Regions from separate parts of the Gracilibacillus xinjiangensis genome, predicted to be linked through region 2. Evidence: riboswitches for the same ligand, from Rfam matches in the RefSeq annotation. Region 2 holds a riboswitch; each other region holds the start of a gene.

Region 1 (5,394 bases), 530 kb from region 2:
TTAATGAAACAGGATGACCTTCATTAACAGGCGCCCTTTTTTCCAGCAAATGCGGGACGACTTTCTTCGCTACCTCACCTGGTAATTGTAATCCACCAGCTAAACAATTTTTGATTGCATGGATAAGCTGGCTTGCTTCTGCATCCTTCAGCAGGTATCCATGAACACCTATTTTCAACGCCTGAACAGCATATTCTTCATCATTAAATGTTGTCAGCATCAGTACCTTCATTTCCGGAAAGCGTCTTAGCAACTCTTTTGCCGCTTGCAATCCATCCATCTCTGGCATTCTTATATCTAATATCGCCATATCATAATAATTCTGCTCACGTAATTTTAATGCTTCCTGGCCATTTTTTGCTTCACCTGTTACATGGATGGTTGGATCAGTTTCCAACATCATTTTAATTCCCTGTCTAACAATTGCTTGGTCTTCGGCTAATAATATCTTTATCACTTAGGACCCCCCTTTATTGGAAACATGCCACGAATAACAAATTGGTTACTGTATGATTGAACCTCTAATTGACCGCCAATTTGAATCAGTCGTTCCCTCATCGCCTTTAAACCAAATCCTTCTTTTATGTCTATTTCATTTTGTAATGGATTAATCACTTCAAACCGGAAATGGGTGGCACCAGGCGCTTCCAGAATGATTGTCGCCTCTTTTCCAGAACTGTGTCTCATAACATTAGTTAGTGATTCCTGAATGGCACGATAAACAACGCTAGCCTGTTCTGGACTCAATGAAATAGACAGAGCATTTTGCCGCATCGAAAATGATATTGATATGTACTGCTCTGCCTCGAGTTTACGAATTAATTGAATAATTGCTGCAATCCCTGTAATCTTATCTTCCTTTAATGCTTTCACTGCTTTTCTCGTTTCGGATAAACTTTCTTGTGCTAAACTTTTTAGCTGGCTCCACTCCTCACGATTATCCTGCAGCCTTAATATTTCAATTTGCATTAATAAATTCGTTAATGTATGACCAACACGATCATGAATTTCTCTTCCTATATAAATACGCTCTTGTTGCCTGACATGCTCATCATTCGATATCGAATCACGTTTTACCTTGCGATACGTATGCAATAGCGCCTGATAACGTTCTTCTAAGTCTGTTACATCTTTTACGTTTTTTTGAAAATAATAAGCGAATAAAATTGTAGATATAGATACTAAAAAAAGCATGAGGAGAATTATAGGTGAAAAAAACTCCATATGTATTAAATAAATGGATCCTATCACGATGATTAACAAGCTATACATCGTTTTTCCTCTGAAAAGATAAGTAATATGGACAATTAAAAAAATAAACATCATCCAAACAAATGGATTCACTACCCCATTCAATGGGATAAGAAATGTAACAGTTAGTACAATGCATAAACCGAACCAAATGATGTAATTTCCCTTTTTTATGATAGAACGAAAGAAGAATAATGAGAAAAAAATGGCTGCCATTCCAAAAAGGTATGCCGAATGAGACTCAGCATCCATCTCGACAATTAATCCACCTGTCCATGCCAACAGCCATAATAATAACCAAAGCCACATTGACCCCCGCATATGCCCCCCCCTTTCTCAATAATATACCATAATTCAGAAGATTCGAGCTTCGGAAATATTATCGTGCAAAGCACTTGTAAGACGTTAAATGAACAGAATGACATTATTAACCTACTTAACGTTTGGCAATATTACTATATAGTAAAATACTCTCAATCTATATTCTTCGTACACTTTTTCATAAATCTCTATTGACATTGCCAAAAAATAGTTATAGTATTACATTAAATGTTCATAGAAAGCAATTCTTATCCAGAGAGGTGGAGGGGCAGGCCCGGTGAATCCTCGGCAACAGGTTCGAACTTAGAACACTGTGCCAAATCCTGCGGGACAGCATATACTACGAGTACCCGGAAGATAAGAAGTAGTGATGTCAATCAAACTTCTTATCAAACCAGATAAGAGGTTTTTTATTATAAGGTAAATTGCCATCAAGTATGAGGCAAATCACGTTCTTCCAATAGGATTGTATCAAAACAAAAGGAGGATGTTTATACATGACAGAGCAGTTAATTACGTATGAACATTATCGAGAGAGTCACTGGAATGGATTTACACCAGACGCAGAGGATCAGACAAAAGGTGCTCAAGATATTATTGACTACGCTTACGGGTCTTATGGAGATTCCTTAGTGTATGCTTGCAGCTTTGGTGCAGAAAGTATGGTTTTGATTGATTTAATTTCTAAAGTAAAACCTGATGCGAAGTTAGTTTTCCTTGATACAGACCTTCACTTTCAGGAAACATATGATTTAATTGATCAAGTGAAAGAAAAGTATCCACAATTACAAATTGAGATGAAACGACCTGAATTGACGTTAGAAGAGCAGTCAGAGCAGCATGGTTCGGCTTTATGGAAACGAAATCCTGATCAATGTTGCTATATAAGGAAAATAAAACCATTAGAAGAAGTGTTGAATGGTGCGACAGCATGGATTTCAGGCTTAAGACGCGAACAATCGCCTAGTCGTGCAAACACAGAATTTTTTAATAAAGACAATCGGTTTAAATCTGTGAAAGTTTGTCCGCTAATTTATTGGACTCATGATGATGTATGGGACTATATCCGGTCGAATAATTTACCATATAATCCTTTGCACGATCAAAATTATCCTAGTATCGGTTGTATCCCATGTACAAAACCAGTAGAGCAAGGCGGGGATGAACGATCAGGAAGATGGACAAATTTCAATAAAACAGAATGCGGATTACACACCACGTAAGTTATGGTGCTTATTTTTATGACAATATCAAAGTAAATCAATAGGTTTAATTATGTAAATGGATCCTTTATCCAAAAATCTACTTAGGGGTGAGTTTTTTGACATTACAAGTTGTCAATAGTCCTTTTGACGAAAGGCAAACAGAAATCTTAAATCAGCTGTTACCAACACTAACCAATGCACAAAAAAATTGGCTTGCAGGCTATTTAGCTGCTTCTCAAGCAACAGAAGCTCCGGCAGCTCCCGGGCAACCACAGGCACAAGCGACATCAGCACCAACAAGGACGATAACCATTCTATATGGTTCCGAAACCGGGAACAGCCAAGCACTTGCGGAAAGCCTAACAGATAAATTAAAAGCAAAAAATCTAAAAGTATCTGTATCAAGCATGGATGATTTTAAGCCAAAGAAAATTAAAGAGGTAGAAGATTTATTTATCATCACAGCTACGCATGGTGAAGGAGATCCGCCAGATAATGCCATTCAGTTCCATGAATTTTTACTTGGGCGTAAAGCTCCTAAATTAGAGAACGTCCGCTTCTCTGTTCTGGCATTAGGCGATGAGTCTTATGAGCATTTTTGTCAAACAGGTAAAGACTTTGATAACCGCTTAGAAGAATTAGGAGCAACACGAATTTACAACAGAGTAGATTGTGATGTAGATTACGATGAGTTGGCAGAAGAGTGGATGAACGGAGTGTTAGCAAAGTTAGAAGAAGACCAGGGTAATCAACAGACCGTTGACATTGCAGCACCTACACCAGCTGAACAACCCATTTACTCAAAAAGCAACCCTTTCTCTGCTGAAGTTCTGGAAAATATTAATTTAAGTGGAAAAGGTTCGAATAAGGAAACGAGACATATTGAATTATCTCTGGATGGTTCAAACTTCAGTTATGAACCGGGGGATTGTCTAGCAATCTATCCAAAAAATGACCCGGACTTAGTAAAGCAAGTTATTAAACAACTAGACTGGAATCCAGAGCAAACAGTTCCGATCAATAAACAAGGAGAAATTCGCTCCATTCACGAAGCATTAACATCCATTTTTGAAATTACCAGATTGACAAAAGGCTTGCTTGATAAGGCTGTAAGTTATTTCAAAAATGATGATTTACTAAAATTAATTGCTGACAATGAGCAAATTAAGCAATACATCGATGGCAGGGATTTACTTGATTTAATTCAAGATTATCCGCCAGCAGAACTTGATCCAACAACGATGATGCATTGGCTGCGGAAGATACCGGCACGCCAATATTCCATTTCAAGCAGTTACAAGGCAAACCCTGATGAAGTTCATTTAACTATCGCAACAGTTCGTTACAATAGCTGCGGAAGAGATCGCACGGGAGTTTGTTCCGGTGAATTTGCTGAAAGAATTAAACCTGGTGATGTTGTAGAAGTATATGTTCACCGCAATCCAAACTTTAAATTCCCATTTGATGAGTCCACACCTGTTATTATGATTGGACCAGGAACAGGGGTTGCTCCATTCAGAGGATATATTGAGGAACGTGAAGAACTCGACTTAAAAGGTGACACATGGTTATTCTTTGGTGATCAGCATTTCCGTTCTGACTTTCTATACCAAGTCGATTGGCAAAATTGGCTAAAGAAAGGCTATTTATCTAAGATGGATGTAGCTTTCTCTAGAGACACAGCGGAAAAAGTTTATGTCCAAAACCGTCTGTTAGAAAACGCAAAAGATGTATTCGCTTGGTTGGAACGCGGAGCACATCTATTCGTTTGTGGCGATGAGAAGAGAATGGCGAAGGATGTTCATCAAACTCTCATTCAGATTGTCGCTGAACAAAAGGATGTTAGTCGAGAAGAAGCAGAAGCATATATCAATCAATTAAAACAAGAAAAACGTTATCAAAGAGACGTATATTAATTAGGAGGATATCCATGGCAGGCAACGACCAGAAAAAACTAGACCCAATTGAAAAGTTAAAAGAAGACAGCCGGTTTTTAAGGGGAACAATTGTTGAGGGATTAAATGATCCAATAACTGCATCTATCTCAGATGATGACACAAAACTACTGAAATTTCATGGCAGTTACCAACAGGATGACCGTGACATTCGTGATGAGCGCCGCAGACAAAAGTTAGAACCGGCATACTCATTTATGCTGCGTGTTGCGATACCAGGTGGTGTAGCAACACCAAAACAATGGTTAGCTGTTGATGACTTATCACAAAAATATGGCGACAATACAATAAAACTTACAACAAGGCAAGCATTCCAATTGCACGGTATATTGAAATGGAATTTAAAAGAAACAATAAAAACAATCAATGATGAACTGATGACAACCATCGCTGCATGTGGTGACGTGAACCGTAATGTAATGTGTAACCCCAATCCTTACCAGTCAGAAGTCCATCAGGAAATTCAAGATTGGGCCCAAAAAATTAGTGATCATCTGTCACCAAAAACAGGCGCTTATCATGAAATATGGTTAGATAGAGAAAAAATAATCGATTCCAAAGAAGAGGAAGAACCAATTTACGGAAAGACATACTTACCAAGAAAGTTCAAAATTGGTATTGCAGCACCTCCATCTAACGATATCGATGTCTTTTCACAAGAC
Region 2 (5,394 bases):
CTGCTGTAAAAACTGTACATACATGGTCTGCAGCATGTTCAGCTATTTTTATGGATGGTTTAACCGAATGCAAATTAGCAATTGAGAGGATGACAGCAACTGAGGCAATACGATTCATGAAATACATGGCGGGTAATGTTCGAAGAGATCCACATACCCAAGCATTAGCGGCAGCTTTCAACATAAACACGCCTATTTTAGATGACCGTGAGAAAACTATAAAAGAAAATAACGGCAAACCGAAGCTAATTACAGATCGCTTTGAAATTGGAATGTTAGGCATTGAAATAGTTAAAGAAGGCGGATTTGATAAAGTTACTTGGGATGGAACAGCTAATACGTATCCAAGTAAGTGTGTAATTGAGCAACTTACCTTCTCCGAAGCACTTACAATGGTTCATAAAGCACATGAAGAAGGTTTACTTACTTATTTTTCTGCTGGATTCAGGTTCAAGCACTTACCTCAAGTCATCTATACAGGTACGGATGGTATCGGATTGGGCGGCGCTCAAATTCTTCGTTACATGGACTCAAATACAGGATTCCATGGGCCTTTTAAAGAAGAGAACATATCTAAAATTATTGATATCAGAGAGAAAGCAACCAAAGATACGAAAGGAAAAGCTGCTATTTTATTAAGTAGATTAGACCGTTTGTATTTTGAAAAGAGCATTACACCTAATGACAACAAGAAACGTCAATTACTCTTTACCCAATTAAAGAACAATGAAGTAGCTGAACTAGCAGAGACTATTCAAAAGTTGGCTCATATTGATGCATTACCTCATGATACTTCACATCCGTTATACAGCTGGGCACAACGCTTGATTTCAGCTAATACTACGTGTATGGCTGCGCAAATTTTCGAAGAAACAAAACAATGGGGAGAATTTCTGGATTCTCTAAGTACTGCTATGGATAACCAAGATTACGAAAAGCTGTCTGAACTTTTGTTCTCCATAGAAAAAGTGGAAAAATCCAATACAGGAGAACTAGTAACTGTTTAATGTAACTTTAAAAGCGGAGGGTTTCCTTAGCGATATACTTACTCTAATCACCATTTTCTCATCATTGTTTTTCCCTTCTTTTCATTTTTATTTAGAAGAAATGAGTGCAGTAATGAATACATTGATGAACAGTAATGAAGAGTAAGCATACGTACTTGATGGAACAGTGAACATGCATTTCCAGAAAATGAAAAGACTATCACTCTGTTGAGCGATAGTCTTCTATTATTTTATCCCCAAATCTCTTTTGATACATCAACAATAAATTTTAATTTCTTCCATTGCTCTTCTTCTGTCAGGATATTTCCATGATGTGTTGATGCAAAGCCACATTGTGGACTTAAGCAAAGTTGATCAAGAGGAATATATTCGGACGCTTCTTTAATTTTTGCTTTTATTGCTTCCTTATCTTCCAGTTCACCTGTTTTAGAAGTCACAGCACCCACAACCACTCTCGCTCCACCTTTTGGAATTTCAGCCAGTGGTTCGAATCCGCCTGATCTTTCATCATCATACTCTAAGAAGAAACCATTTACCTTTTCTTTTGCAAATAAAGTTGGTGCAATTAACTCATAACTGCCCTTAAATGCCCATGATGATTGATAGTTCCCGCGACATAAATGTGTTGTAACAATTAAATCTTCCGGCTTGTCTTCCAGGACACCATTTACCACCCTTAGTGCCAGATCGATATATTGTTCCCGATTATAGATATCTCCTTCAAAACTCATGTCTGGTGAAGAAAGTCCAGCAATATATACATCATCAAATTGTAAATAACGGCAACCTGCATCATAAAATGCTTTCACAGCATCCTTGTATGCTTGAATGATATCTTTAGTGAATTCTTCCATATCGGGATAGAAATCATGGTTTCTTAAATTAGGATAAAAGAATTGGTTTGGACTAGGTATTGTTTGCTTAGCTACAGCCCTGTTGCCAACAATCTCCTTGAAATCTTTAAAGTGTTGAATAAAAGGATGATCTGGATTAAAAGAAATCTTCCCAATGTTTCTAACATTATATGGTTCTGTTTCTAAGTCAGCAAATTGATACCCATGGTCTGGTACATACCCCTCGTAACCATTCAAGTTTTCCATAAAATCAGTATGCCACCACAGCCTTCTAAACTCTCCATCAGTAACAAGCTCTAAACCAGCTTCAATTTGCTTGTCTACAATTCTTTTTACCTCTTCTATTTGAATCTCATTTAACTGATCCTCTGTTATTTTTCCTGCTTTAAAATCAGCTTGTGCTTGCTTTAATCTTTCAGGTCTTAATAAACTTCCTACATGGTCTGCTCGAAATGGTGCTACATTTGTAATTGTTGTCATAATTATCCTACTCTCAATATGTATTTATCTATTCTTATGATAACATGAGAAAATGAGAAAAAACCTCTTCTTACAAATAAGAAGAGGTTGAATGCCGTTTCACTGCTCTTCTTATCTTCAGCAAACGCTACTGGAATTAGCACAGTACAATATGTCTGTTGCTGAGGCTTCAAAGGGCCAGTCCCTCCACCTCTCTGGATAAGAATAGATATGTAATTATTAACTATGGTAATCTAGCAATTGGAAAATGTCAACAATATTATTCGTTTTATCACTTTTTTATCATGTCTGTGCTATATTATTGAAAAGAAGGTGGTGAATCAGGATGTCGTCCATATTGATTGTTGAAGATGAAGAGAAACTTGCAAGAGTATTGGAATTGGAATTAAGTTATGAGGGATATGAAACAGAAACAGCTTTAGATGGACAACATGCTTTTCAGTTATTGCATTCAAATACTTACCAATTGGTATTATTAGATATTATGTTACCAGGAATGAGTGGTCTCGAAGTGTTAAGAAGATTTCGCAAAATAAATAAAGATACACCTATTATTCTATTAACAGCAAGAGACGAAGTGCATGATAAAGTATCAGGTTTAGATCTTGGTGCAAATGATTATGTAACAAAGCCGTTCCAAATCGAAGAACTGCTGGCTAGAATTAGAGTACATTTAAGAACAAATACTAATCAACAACAGGAAACAGACATGCTGCTATTTGATGATCTTCTGATTGATTTGAAATCGAGAAGTGTAAAAAGAGGCACACAGTCAATTGAACTGACACCAAGGGAATATGATTTACTAACATTTTTACTTAAAAATAAAAACCAAGTCTTCCAAAGAGAGCAACTGCTCGATAAAGTTTGGGGATATAACTATGCTGGTGATACAAATGTAGTAGATGTATATATTCGTTATGTCCGAAATAAAATCGACAAACCATTTAATAAGTCTACCATCCAGACGATTCGCGGTGTTGGTTATACTATAAAGGACATAAAGATATGAAACTGGGGACAAAAGTACAGTTATTTTTAAGTATAGGAATGGTAATTGTTGTTGTGTTCGTCAACAGTGTTGTCTATTTTTTATATGAAAGCAGAGTTAGTGAGAACGAGATAGCTCGTGTGAAGGAAGATGCGCTATCCATTATGGAGGCTATTGCTCAGCAAGATGAAATCAATGTAGACAGTTCGCGCCTATTAAAGGCATTCTTACCTGCTAATGGAATGATTCGTATTATTGATGAAACAAACCATCCGATCCATAACTATGCCAAAGACGCAAGCTACCATAATTGGCCAGTTCAATATACCGACAAAGAGATGACAACACTAAACCATTCATCAGATGATATACCATATGTACAGGTAGCCATCCCTGTTATTTGGAATGATGGATCCATTGTTACTCTTCAAGTAAGTGAAGCTTTATATTCCATGAAAGATGCACTCAACAGACTCCAAGTTGTTTTATTGATCACTTCATTATTTATGATCATACCAGCTATTTTAGCAGGCATCATGATCGCTCACTATGTTACTAAACCGATAAAGAGGCTAACAAGGGAGATCAACAGTAATCCAAAGAATGGAAAATGGGAAAAAATATCGATAACAGCAAATGGGAAAGATGAGATTGCTGAAATGCAACTAGCATATAATCAAATGATTGATCGAATTGACGAGAATATGGCTAAACAAGCCCGATTTGTTTCAGATGCGTCTCATGAGTTAAAAACACCACTATCTGTGATAACCAGCTATACAGAGTTACTACAGAGACGAGGTAAAGAAAGAACAGAAATATTTGATGAAGCTGTTGATGCCATTCTTTCAGAAGCTGGTAGAATGAAGCATATAACAGAGCAAATGCTCATGTTGGCAAAGAATGAAACGATCGAGAATGTCCGCTTTGCACCAGTTAATATTACTGATTTGATTCGTGAAGTGGTTCGCTCATTATCTATTGCATACAATCGTGATATCCACTTATATGAGGAATCCCCTTTGTCTCGAATGGTTAGTGCAGACAAGCAAAAACTATACCAGGCAATCTATATATTAGTTGATAATGCCTGTAAATATAGTGATAAAGAAATTAACATCTATTTAGTAGATAAAGAGGAGCATGTGCTTATTTCTGTTCATGACTTTGGTGATGGTTTAAGTGAAAACGATCAAAAACTAGTTTTCGATCGTTTTTATCGAGTAGATAAAGCAAGAAGCAGAAAAGCTGGCGGGAGTGGCTTAGGCTTGGCGATTTGCAAAGCCATAATCGATGCACATGGCGGTTATATTACGATAGACAGTCAACTTAAAAAAGGCTCTACTTTCTCCATCCATATCCCAAAATAAGAAAGATGAGAGGATTTCTCATCCATTTCTCATTTTTCTCTCATGAGGTACTCATTATCGAAGTCTACAATAAAAGTATCGAATAGAAAGGAGTACTTTTCATGAAAAATAAAACATTTTTTATTGTATTAACAAGTTTACTTGTTGTCGGAGGAATTTTAGCAATTCTGCAGTTTTCACCAAATAAAGCAAGTGCTTATTTATCTGAACAAGAGGCTGAGGATAAAGTAAAGAGTCAATTTTCAGGTGAAATCGTTGAAATTGAATTAGAAGAAAATGATAATCGCAGAGTCTATGAAGTGGAGATAAAAGGAACAGAATCACACTATGAACTTGAACTGCATGCTGAAACTGGGGAAATTTTAAAATTAGAGGAAAAGGTCATCGTAAAAGCTGCTTCTGATAATAATGAAACAGATGATGACAGGAAAACTGACCAATCTAACAGTGCACAACAAACCACTTCTACAAAATCAGCAAGTAATTCAAACCATACTGTAAATTCAAATGAGAGTAATGCAGATGACCGCAATGAAACTACTTCAACAAACACAAACCAGGTTGATGACGGTACTAGTAAACAAAGCCAAACAAAAACCACAACGAAAACGTTAATTTCATCTGAGAAAGCGAAGTCGATTGCGTTAGATCAACATAGTGGAACAGTTAAAGAATTGGAGTTAGATGAAGAT
Region 3 (5,394 bases), on a different contig from region 2:
CCCTGCCATATTTCCTTTCGGTAAATGGCTCAAGGGATTAGACCTTTCGATTGATGATATAGAAGGGGAGGTGGATACAGATATACCGTTTCTACATATGGAAAAAGCTGACTGGTTCCATAGTCGCTAACAGGAGAATGGATATTTTCAGTAAGAAAAGCATGCAAAATTTGCATGCTTTTTTCTATTAAACAGACCGAATGTAATTACCGTTTGTTTGTGCTGTGTTTCAATTTTATAATTCTCTTTCTCCAAAGGAAAAGCCCAATAAAGACACAAAGGATTATGGATATAAGGATTGTTAGAATCCAAGAGTAAGACTTATCAGCACTTAATGGCAGAACAACATTCATTCCGAAGAAACTGAAAACAAGTGTAGGCATTGTTAAGAAAATTGTAAAAAGGGTCAAAGTTTTCATAACACTATTCATTTCATTGGAAATTAAAGAAGAATACGAACTTGTCACCCTGTCCGTTATTCTGGAATATAATTCAGTTGTCTCCATACCTTGCGTGTTCTCAATAAGAACCTCATCAAGTAAATCTCTATCTTCCTCAAATATTTTTACTGAATTTGTCCGGACTATTTTTTTTAACACATCATCATTTGCCCTTAATGATGTTAAAAAGTAAACTAAGCTTTTCTCGATCTCCATTAACCCGTAAAGCTGCTTATTGGTTAATGATTTGATTAAATTCTTCTCAATAGCAATACGCTGCTTGTTTAACTGTTGTAAACATTCTAAATATAATGTGGAAATTGAAAGTAAAATTTGCAATGCCAGACGACTTTTTTTCCTAGTAAAAACGTTTGGACGCATTTGTTTTAAAAAGGATACTTCCTTATGGCAAATTGTAATAATATGTGAGTTTGTTAAGATAATACCAATTGGTATCGTAGTATATGAAGTGAAATGCTCTTGATTTTCATATTCAATTGGGAAATCATTAATAATTAGTGTACTGCCAGTGTTTTCATCATGCTCAATTCTTGCTGCTTCTTCTTCATCCAGCGGATTTTCCAAAAATTCGACTGGTACATGACAATATTTCGATATGGTCTTTATCTCCTTCATACTTGGTGCGGTACATTGGATCCAGCTGTTTTCAACAAAATTCTCTTCTCTATTTAATTTCCCCTCGGGTGTCGATAGATATATAGAAATCATAAGTATTCTTCCTTTCTAATAGAAGACTATACCACGGAGAACATACGAGTAAACAAAAATTAAAAGAGCTCATAGTAAAAATTCCATGTGTCGTATATATAACCGCATTATATAGTAAGTTAGCAATAAATAGAGAATTACCGAAATATACTATTCTAAGTAAATCGTAGGATAAAATGTAAAAAAACAATATTATAGAAGATATTAGGTGATAAGGCCTAATGGATTGTGTATAATTAATAAAAGGGTAATGCACGGAAGATAAAAGGATGGGAAACAAATGATAAATGAAAGTCACCAACTTGTTAACAATAAATTGTGGACTGTGAAAGTGCTAAATATCTATTGGATAATGGTATTCATGTCATTTGCAGGGCAAGTGATTGGTTTAATTATCACGATATACTACTTCCCATATTATGTAAAGGAGTATACAATAAGTAAATTACTAATTCCTGCAACTATACAATTAGCTGCAATGGGATTAACTAGTTACTTTATTAAGGTAAAAGGGGTAAAAGGTGCTAGAATTTTGACATTTACGGGCACGATATCTGCACTGGCTATCATTATCAGTCACCCTTCTGTACCAGGACTCCAGGTTCTGATGTTGCTGCCAATGGCTGCCATATTAATTTATTTGGATCAGAAAAAACTTAAATTTAGTTTGATTGTAAATCTTATTGGTTTGTCTTCCATTTATTTATTGCCATCAATTCGAGCTGCTGTATCTGTATATGAATATTTTGCTTATATCTTTGTTTTATTATGCAGCTACTTCGTTTTTCTGTTCATTCTATCCAGGGTAAATGAAGTTCTAGAGATGCTGCATAAGACTACAGAGAAGGAGCGGGAATTAATGGTGAAGAGTACAATGATGGAAAGGCTGACGAAGATTGATGCACTAACAGGGCTTTATAATCATAAAACATTCCATGAATATCTGGACTTTCTATATGAACAAAGTATAGTTTATGATATGCCGTTGCAATTAGCTGTTATTGATATTGACAATTTTAAAAGGGTAAATGATAAATATGGACATAGTAATGGGGATATTGTATTAAAGCGTGTGGCAATTGCCATTTCCGAAAAAGTAACAGAGGATGATATTGTTGCCAGGTATGGGGGGGAAGAATTTGCTGTATTACTGACAAACAAACAGTTAGAAACAACCTATAGTTTGTTAGAAGAAATTCGTTGTCATATTTCTGAACAGTTTCATGAGGAATTAAATGGAAATGTAACGGTTAGTATTGGCTTGAAACACCTCGAGAAACACTTATCTAAGGTGGATTTCTTTGATGAAGCAGATGATCTTCTATATCGGGCAAAACATAAAGGGAAAAATCAAATTGTCTGTGACCAATTAAATCTAGCATCCTTTAATGAAAAGGCACTAAATGGCCAGCATTAGTAATATATCATTGTTTATGGTTTTTAATATTCTGAATTCTTTGAAAAAAAGTATTGCATTTTATTGAACGATATATTAAACTTACAATCAGTTACTCATAAGTACTAGCTACTGGTTGAGTTACACCATCCATTAATCCGGGATATAAATAATTCCTGGAAATGAAAGTATCATTTTATAAAATTAAATAATTTCTTATCAAGAGAGGCGGAGGGATTTGGCCCTGCGATGTCTCAGCAACCAGTCTATATCGATAGACCCGGTGCTAATTCCAATAGACTGTCAAACAGTCTAAAAGATAAGAAGAATGACTTTTGCTAATGAAAGGCCTTCTTCTTAGAAGGTCTTTTTTGATGCTAATTAAGAAAAGTTAAATGCCAAAAAAAGGAGAATGAACAATGACAACAAAACTAATTACAGCACCATTTAAAGCCGACCATGTAGGAAGTCTGTTAAGACCAGAGAGTCTGCTGAAAGCGAGAAAAGATTTTCAAGAAGGGAAAATCTCCTCAGAACAGTTGCGTGAAGTGGAGAATAAAGAAATTGCACACATTGTTGATAAACAAATTGAAGTAGGTTTAGAGCTTGTTACTGACGGAGAGTTTCGCCGTCGCTTCTGGCATACCGACTTTTTGGAGCATTTAAACGGGATTGAAGGATATGTTCCGGAAGTTGGCTATATCTTTAATGGAGAAGAAGAAACAGAGAGATATAATATCCGCAATAATGGCAAGGTTTCTTTTAATCCAAAACATCCATTTATTCAGGATTTTAAAGAATTTAACGAAATTGTTGACGGAAGAGCGGTTGCTAAACAGACAATCCCTAGTCCGAATCAATTATTTAATGAAGGAATTCGCAATGCTTCTATTTATCCAGATATTGAAGAATTTGCAAAAGATGTGATTCAGGCATATCGTGATGCAATCAAAGCATTTTATGATGCGGGTGTTCGTTACCTTCAATTTGATGATGTGTATATTGCAGGACTATCTTCACCAGATATCCCGTTTAATGACGGAGAATTTTCAAGAGATTACTTAATTGATTTGGCATTACGTGTTGTAAATGGCGTACTTGAAGACAAACCTGGTGACCTTATTGTAACAACACACCTTTGCCGTGGAAACTATCGTTCTAACTGGGCATTTGAAGGCAGTTATGACTTAATTGCACCGACATTATTCGCAAAAGAAAAAGTGAACGGCTTTTTCCTGGAGTATGATGATGAACGCTCAGGCGGTTTTAAACCATTAGATCATATTCCGAACGGCGGAGCTCACGTTGTACTTGGACTGATTACTTCAAAGAATGGAGAATTAGAGGATAAAGAATTGATTAAAGCTCGTGTAGAAGAAGCATCCAAATATGTTCCATTAAATCAGCTGTGTTTAAGTCCTCAATGCGGCTTTGCCTCTACACACCATGGGAATAAATTAACAGAAGAAGACCAATGGAATAAATTGAAGTACATTGTAGATTTAGCAAAAGAGATCTGGGGATAAAATGGTTTACACGCCTTTGTTGCATTAGAAGCGACAAAGGCTTTTTTATTGGTAAGAGCAAAAGAGATTTTGGACGAGACTATTTTAACTAGGTATAATTTATGGTATGATCGAAGACATCAATAAAAAAAAGGAGTCTGGAGATACTATGGAGATTCCGATTCTGCATGAGGATAACCATCTGCTTGCTGTCGAGAAACCTGTTAACGTTCCAGTTCAAGCAGATCGCTCACAAGATGAGGATCTGTTAAACATATTAAAAAAAGATATCAAACAACGTTATCAGAAACCGGGGAATGTATATTTAGCTTTAGTGCATCGATTAGATCGGCCTGTTGGCGGTGCCATGGTATTTGCTAAAACATCCAAAGCGGCATCCCGATTATCTGATGCGATTCGAAGAAACTCTGTCACTAAGCAATATTTAGCGGTGATTCATGGCTTGCCCTATAAGAAGTCTGGCAGATTAGAGGATTATTTAGTAAAAGATCGACAAAAAAATATAGTCAGGACAGCTTCGGAAAGGGAGACAAAAGCGAAAAAGGCGGTATTGGACTATCAAGTTCTCGAAACATCCAATAATTTTAGTCTAGTGAAAGTTGATCTGCATACAGGTCGTCCTCACCAGATAAGAGTTCAATTTGCCTCACGTGGTTTCCCTCTCTTCGGTGATCAGAAATATGGAGCAAAAGTCAATAAACCAGGACAACAAATTGCATTATGGTCCCATTGTATTGGATTTGACCACCCAGTAAAAAAAGAAGAAACCTATTGTGACTCCATCCCGCCAAATGATTATCCCTGGAATTTATGGGAAGCAATATAGTATTGGAGAGTAACTATCTTTTGATAGTTGCTTTTATTTGTCTTATAAACTATTAAAAGATTGATCGAGAGGTTAGGTATTATGAAACAGAAAAAGTATTTTTATTATTTTCTTCAGGAGATATCCTTTGAGTTAGCTCAAATTGCCAGAGAACTAGAATACAGTGTATTTACTAGTCCCAGAACAATGCTCACACATGCCCGAGTATTTGTTGAGGGAGTTATCCAGCATGTTTTTCATTTAGAAAAGATATCAGAATATGAAAAGACAGGCTTAAATGATCGAATTCATTGTTTAGTGGATCAAGGTCTTATCCTGAAAGAACAAAGTGATGCAATGCATAATATCCGCTTGCTAGGTAATGATGCAGCACATCAAACAAGAAATTTCCGGTTTTCAGAAGCATTATCTGCGTGGGAATCACTCTACATTGTGATTAAATGGTATGTAGAAACATATGGCTCTGCAACAGTGGAA
Region 4 (5,394 bases), 330 kb from region 2:
TATTTAGTTCATTCGTTTCTGTCTGATTCGTGTCAGGAGAGGATGTTGATATATTGTCTTGATTATTAGTACCGAAATCTATTATTATCAGCGCACTGGCTGTACTGCCTATTATTAATAGGACAAGCAAACTTATGAGGATTTTTTTCATTGCACACACCTTCGATTAGACATTCTTAGATTGTTCTACTGTATATTTCTATACCCATCTTTCTTGTTTTTCACACGTTATAATATATGCATCAAACAGGGAAAACATGTGATATGTAATTTGCCAGGGCAAATGCTTAAGGGAGTTCATTCACTGCTCTGGCAATAATAAATGAGTGTATTTTATCACAGTAAGCAATCCGGGTAAACAGAAATAACCGTGAATCAATAAAGATCCACGGTTATTCTCTCTTGAATAACGGATAGGGAAGGGGATTACTCTCCACGGCGTAAGCGGTCAGCCTCTTGGTAAGGACAACGGTTTTCTACAATAATTTGTCCTTTTGCTTCCGCATTTGCTTTAATTGTGCTATCAGCTTCTTCTCTAAACCACACGATTTTAGCTTTGCCCGAAACTAGATTCGGATTATTAGATTCTACTACTAATACTATATCAATGTCTCCTTCTGCATCGGAAGGGTTACTAACTGCTGGAACACCATAAAGGGTGCTTTCCTGTTCACTGACAGGTGTAATTTGAAAACCTAGCTTTTGTAAATTAGCAACAGTATTTGCAGCCTCCTCACTATAGCCTACTACTGCAATATTTTTTTGGCGGATTCCGGCATTCTCTCTGGCATATGGTGAAGATAACGCCCATACAATCGCTTTTTCAGCATCTATTTTAATTGTCGGTTCACTATTTGTTGCTTTAGCAATTGCTTGATCTAAGTCTTTAATAATATCATCAGCTGTTTCAATCCCGACAGATAAGCGGACAAGTTCTTCTGTCACACCAGATGACTTTAACTGTTCTGCGGATAATTGTTGATGAGTTGTTGAGGCGGGGTGGATAATTAATGACTTCGCATCACCAACATTTGCAACATGTGACCATAACTGGATGTTATTAATAATACCACGTCCAGCTTCTCTGCCACCCTTGATTCCGAAAGTAATGATGGAACCAAAATGATTGCGTAAATACTTTTTCGCTAATTCATGTGAAGGGTGATTTTCTAAACCTGGATAATTTACCCATTCAACTTGTGGATGATCATTTAAATATTCTGCTACCGCTTTTGTATTTTCGCTATGACGTTCGATACGCAAATGCAATGTTTCTAGCCCTTGTAAGAAATAAAAAGCATTCTGCGGGCTTAGACATGCACCAATATCACGTAATAACTGCACACGCAATTTAATGGCGAAGGCAGGCGGTCCAATATCAATACCGAAACGAATGCCATGGTATGTTTCGTCAGGTTCAACAAAACCTGGAAACTTGTCGCTGTTCCAATTAAACTTGCCACTATCAACTACTATGCCACCTATGGTTGTTCCATGACCTCCAATCCACTTTGTTGCGGAATGGACAACGATATCTGCACCCCATGCAATTGGTTTACATAGATATGGGGTAGCAAAAGTATTATCAATAATAAGCGGGATACCATTTTCATGTGCGATATCAGCAACAGCTTCAATATCGAAAATATTTAAGCTTGGATTAGTAATAATTTCTCCGAATATTGCTTTTGTTTTAGGTGTGATCGCAGTGCGGAAATTCTCTGGATTCGATCCATCGATAAATTTCACATCAATTCCATACTTTGGTAACGTTTTGTTAAATAAATTGAACGTTCCTCCATATAAATTACTGTCAGCAAGAATTTCATCACCTGTATTTGCTAGATTCAGAATGGCTAGAGTAATTGCCGCCATTCCAGAGGATGTGGCAACAGCAGCAACACCATCTTCCAGTAATGCCACACGCTGTTCGAATGCATCAACTGTAGGATTCATAATTCGCGAATAAATATTGCCAGGTTCTGCTAGAGCAAATAAGTTCTGTGCATGTTCTGTGTCATTAAATACATAAGATGTTGTCTGGTAAATAGGGACAGCACGTGAATTAGTGGCAGGATCTACTTGTTGGCCGCCATGAAGCAATGATGTTTCATTGCCTGTAAAATCGAATGAATGTGTCATAATACCCCTCCAATTAATATGTAATAAAAAAACCTCTTCTTATCCAGGTAAGAAGAGGTTTGTGTTAACTTATATCCTCCTCTTATCTTTCAGGTTTGCACCTGTAGGAATTAGCACCTTTTCAACTTGGATGCTCCAAACTGACGGTTGCCGGGCTTCAACGGGCCTAGTCCCTCTGCCTCTCTCAATAAGAGTCTATTAATGAAATTATTAATCATATTATAAGTGAAAAGAATGTAAGCGTCAATCATAATGATCAATTTTTGCAATCAGCTCCATTAATTTTTTTAGGCAAATACCTATTACACTCTCTTTACAGGTGCATAGACTAGTATAAAAATAAAAAAAGAAAGGTGATAAAAATGGATAATAAAGAAAAAAGATCAGAACGACTCCCGGTTTGGGGAGATGAACTAATTAGAAAGCTGGATGCATTTATCTACGATAAACCAACACGAAATATTATGGGGACAATTGACCAGTTTTTTGAAAGAGCAAGAGGCCCTGAGAGAATTCCGGCAGATATTTTAGAAACAGAAAAAGAATGGCTGGTCCGTGTTGATTTGCCTGGTGTTAAGAAAGAACAGATTCAGTTAGCTGTTCATGGAAGTCAACTATTGATAAATATTTCGCATAAGGAAGAAACCGAGCATTATGATCAAACGTATCACTATTACAGAAAAGAGAGAAAAGAACAGTATAAGGAACGAACGATTACATTACCATACATGATTGATAAGGATAAAGTCAAAGTAACGTTTACTAATGGCGTATTACAAATCAAAGGTCCAAAGAATAGTCCAGACGAAAAATACTTGTCCATTGATTAACGAAGTGTTGATTCGCTCGTATTAGGGAAAAGTATGCTATATTAAGACAAGGAAAGGGGGGCATCAGATGGGTGTTTATCAATTAGTAATAAGTTTTCTTTTAATTTTTAATATTATATTATCTTTAGCGATCATCTTTTTAGAGAGAAAAAATGCAACATCAACATGGGCATGGATTATGGTTTTAACATTCATTCCTATTTTTGGATTTATTCTATACTTAATTTTCGGTCGAAAGCTTAGTAATAAGACGATCTTTACATGGGATACAAAGAGTAAATTAGGTGTAAAAACAGCTGTACAACACCAATTGAGAGAGATTGAATCAAAACAGTTTCAAGTAAATGATGAAAGAATGCATGCATATGAGGATTTGTTTTACTTACATTTACGGAACAATGATGCCATCTTCTCACAAGATAATGATGTAAAAGTGTTTACTGATGGGAATCGGAAGTTTAATGCACTAATAGAAGATATTGAGAAAGCAAAAGATCATATTCACTTAGTTTACTATATTGTGAGATCAGATCATTTGGGACAGCGGTTAGCGGATGTGCTGATGAGAAAAGCGCAAGAGGGTGTGGAAGTAAGGTTTCTGTATGATGATATGGGATCAAGGAAGTTAAGCCGGAAATTAATACGGAAAATGCGTCAAGCAGGGGCAGAGGTGGAAGGATTCTTTCCCCCATTAATTCCAAAAGTTAATCTGAAAATTAATCATCGGAATCACCGTAAATTGGCGATCATTGATGGAGAAATCGGCTATATCGGTGGTTTTAATATTGGTGATGAATATTTAGGTGTTGATAAACGATTTGGTTATTGGCGGGATACCCACTTAAGGGTTGTTGGCAGTGCAGTCAACCATATGCAAACACGTTTTATTCTTGATTGGAATCAGGCTTCTCGCAATGACATTGATTACCATAAGCGTTATTATGCAACAAAGCCTGCAGGTAAAATTGGTATGCAAATTGTTTCAAGCGGTCCTGATTCGGAGTGGGAGCAAATTAAGCATGGCTATATGAAAATGATTATGTCTGCAAAGAAATATATTTTTATCCAAACACCGTATTTTATTCCAGATGAGAGTCTGCTAGATGCATTAAAGATAGCATGTTTGTCCGGTGTTGATGTTAGAATTATGATACCGAACAAGCCTGATCACCCGTTTGTCTATTGGGCAACATACTCTTATATTGGTGAATTACTGAAAGCAGGGGCAACGGTTTATATTTATCAGAAGGGATTCTTACATGCTAAGATGATTATAGTAGATGGAGCCATTGCATCTGTCGGAACGGCAAATATTGATGTAAGAAGTTTCCGTCTGAACTTTGAGGTGAATGCTTTTATATATAATGAGACATTGGCAGAAATGCTTGTGGATGAATTTGAGAAAGATATGGAAAATGTAACACAACTAACTTATGCGCTATATCAAAAAAGGCCGTTATGGATTCGATTTAAAGAATCGGTATCACGGTTGATATCGCCTATTTTATAATCAGGAATGTCTGAAAGAAGGAGTTGACCGCATTGCGAGGCTTGAAAGTAGAAGGATTAACAAAAACATATGGGGAAAAAGTGCTTTTTGACAGTATCACTTTCTCCGTAAGTGAGAATGACCGGATCGGGTTGATTGGTGTAAATGGAACAGGGAAATCTACATTACTGAAAGTATTAGCAAAATTAGACACAGCTGAATCTGGCGGGATGGACCACCCAAATGATTATCGAATGGAATACTTAGATCAGGAACCGAAATTAGATAGCGGATTATCTGTCCTTGACCAGATTTATTATGGTGAGGCAAAAACAATTGTGACACTACGAAATTATGAGCGGGCTGTATTAGAATTAGAGCGGGAACCGGAGAATACGCACTTGCAGCAAAAGTTACTTCAAATGCAAGCAGAGATGGATCATCTGGATGCATGGGATGCTATGACTGTTGCAAAAACGGTACTGACTAAATTAGGGATAACGAATATGAATCAGAAGGTGGAAGAGCTTTCTGGCGGTCAGAAAAAAAGGGTGGCCATTGCAAAGGCTTTAATTCAACCAGCTGATTTATTGATTTTAGATGAGCCGACAAACCATTTAGATAATGATACGATTGAATGGTTAGAAGAATATGTACCACAATATAAAGGGGCGATATTGCTTGTAACCCATGACCGCTATTTTCTGAATCGTGTAACGAATCGGATTTTTGAACTTAGTAATGGGAATCTCTATACATACAATGGGAACTACCAAACATTTCTTGAACAAAAAGCGATGAGGGAAGAACAGGAAATACAAGCAGAGAAAAAACATCAGAATCTATTGAAAAAAGAAATAGCATGGCTTCGCAGTGGGGTAAAAGCACGAACAACGAAACAAAAGGCAAGAATTGATCGGGCAGAGCAATTAA

Evidence for each region. A riboswitch is a leader RNA that binds a small molecule or an ion and turns the genes downstream of it on or off. The one in region 2 is predicted to bind S-adenosylmethionine.
Region 1: it holds a riboswitch for S-adenosylmethionine, as region 2 does, so the genes downstream of both, ACFOY7_RS06055 (phosphoadenylyl-sulfate reductase) here and ACFOY7_RS08335 (5-methyltetrahydropteroyltriglutamate--homocysteine S-methyltransferase) in region 2, are expected to answer to the same signal.
Region 3: it holds a riboswitch for S-adenosylmethionine, as region 2 does, so the genes downstream of both, ACFOY7_RS13750 (5-methyltetrahydropteroyltriglutamate--homocysteine S-methyltransferase) here and ACFOY7_RS08335 (5-methyltetrahydropteroyltriglutamate--homocysteine S-methyltransferase) in region 2, are expected to answer to the same signal.
Region 4: it holds a riboswitch for S-adenosylmethionine, as region 2 does, so the genes downstream of both, ACFOY7_RS06890 (PLP-dependent aspartate aminotransferase family protein) here and ACFOY7_RS08335 (5-methyltetrahydropteroyltriglutamate--homocysteine S-methyltransferase) in region 2, are expected to answer to the same signal.

The regions. Positions count from the first base shown of each region.
Region 1 is NZ_JBHSDT010000004.1:368,578-373,971, reverse strand. Features, by position in the region: gene ACFOY7_RS06065 (response regulator) at 1-457, opposite strand, end outside; gene ACFOY7_RS06060 (sensor histidine kinase) at 454-1,560, opposite strand; SAM riboswitch class I at 1,818-1,936, shown strand; gene ACFOY7_RS06055 (phosphoadenylyl-sulfate reductase) at 2,070-2,795, shown strand; gene ACFOY7_RS06050 (assimilatory sulfite reductase (NADPH) flavoprotein subunit) at 2,894-4,693, shown strand; gene cysI (assimilatory sulfite reductase (NADPH) hemoprotein subunit) at 4,708-5,394, shown strand, end outside.
Region 2 is NZ_JBHSDT010000004.1:898,441-903,834, reverse strand. Features, by position in the region: gene ACFOY7_RS08340 (hypothetical protein) at 1-1,007, shown strand, start outside; gene ACFOY7_RS08335 (5-methyltetrahydropteroyltriglutamate--homocysteine S-methyltransferase) at 1,238-2,341, opposite strand; SAM riboswitch class I at 2,450-2,546, opposite strand; gene ACFOY7_RS08330 (response regulator transcription factor) at 2,667-3,353, shown strand; gene ACFOY7_RS08325 (sensor histidine kinase) at 3,350-4,702, shown strand; gene ACFOY7_RS08320 (PepSY domain-containing protein) at 4,804-5,394, shown strand, end outside.
Region 3 is NZ_JBHSDT010000008.1:509,174-514,567, forward strand. Features, by position in the region: gene ACFOY7_RS13735 (C45 family autoproteolytic acyltransferase/hydolase) at 1-130, shown strand, start outside; gene ACFOY7_RS13740 (magnesium transporter CorA family protein) at 207-1,169, opposite strand; gene ACFOY7_RS13745 (GGDEF domain-containing protein) at 1,450-2,586, shown strand; SAM riboswitch class I at 2,779-2,891, shown strand; gene ACFOY7_RS13750 (5-methyltetrahydropteroyltriglutamate--homocysteine S-methyltransferase) at 2,985-4,091, shown strand; gene ACFOY7_RS13755 (RluA family pseudouridine synthase) at 4,240-4,917, shown strand; gene ACFOY7_RS13760 (DUF4145 domain-containing protein) at 4,999-5,394, shown strand, end outside.
Region 4 is NZ_JBHSDT010000004.1:569,906-575,299, forward strand. Features, by position in the region: gene ACFOY7_RS06885 (GDSL-type esterase/lipase family protein) at 1-151, opposite strand, end outside; gene ACFOY7_RS06890 (PLP-dependent aspartate aminotransferase family protein) at 427-2,142, opposite strand; SAM riboswitch class I at 2,222-2,336, opposite strand; gene ACFOY7_RS06895 (Hsp20/alpha crystallin family protein) at 2,505-2,972, shown strand; gene cls (cardiolipin synthase) at 3,040-4,482, shown strand; gene ACFOY7_RS06905 (ABC-F family ATP-binding cassette domain-containing protein) at 4,515-5,394, shown strand, end outside.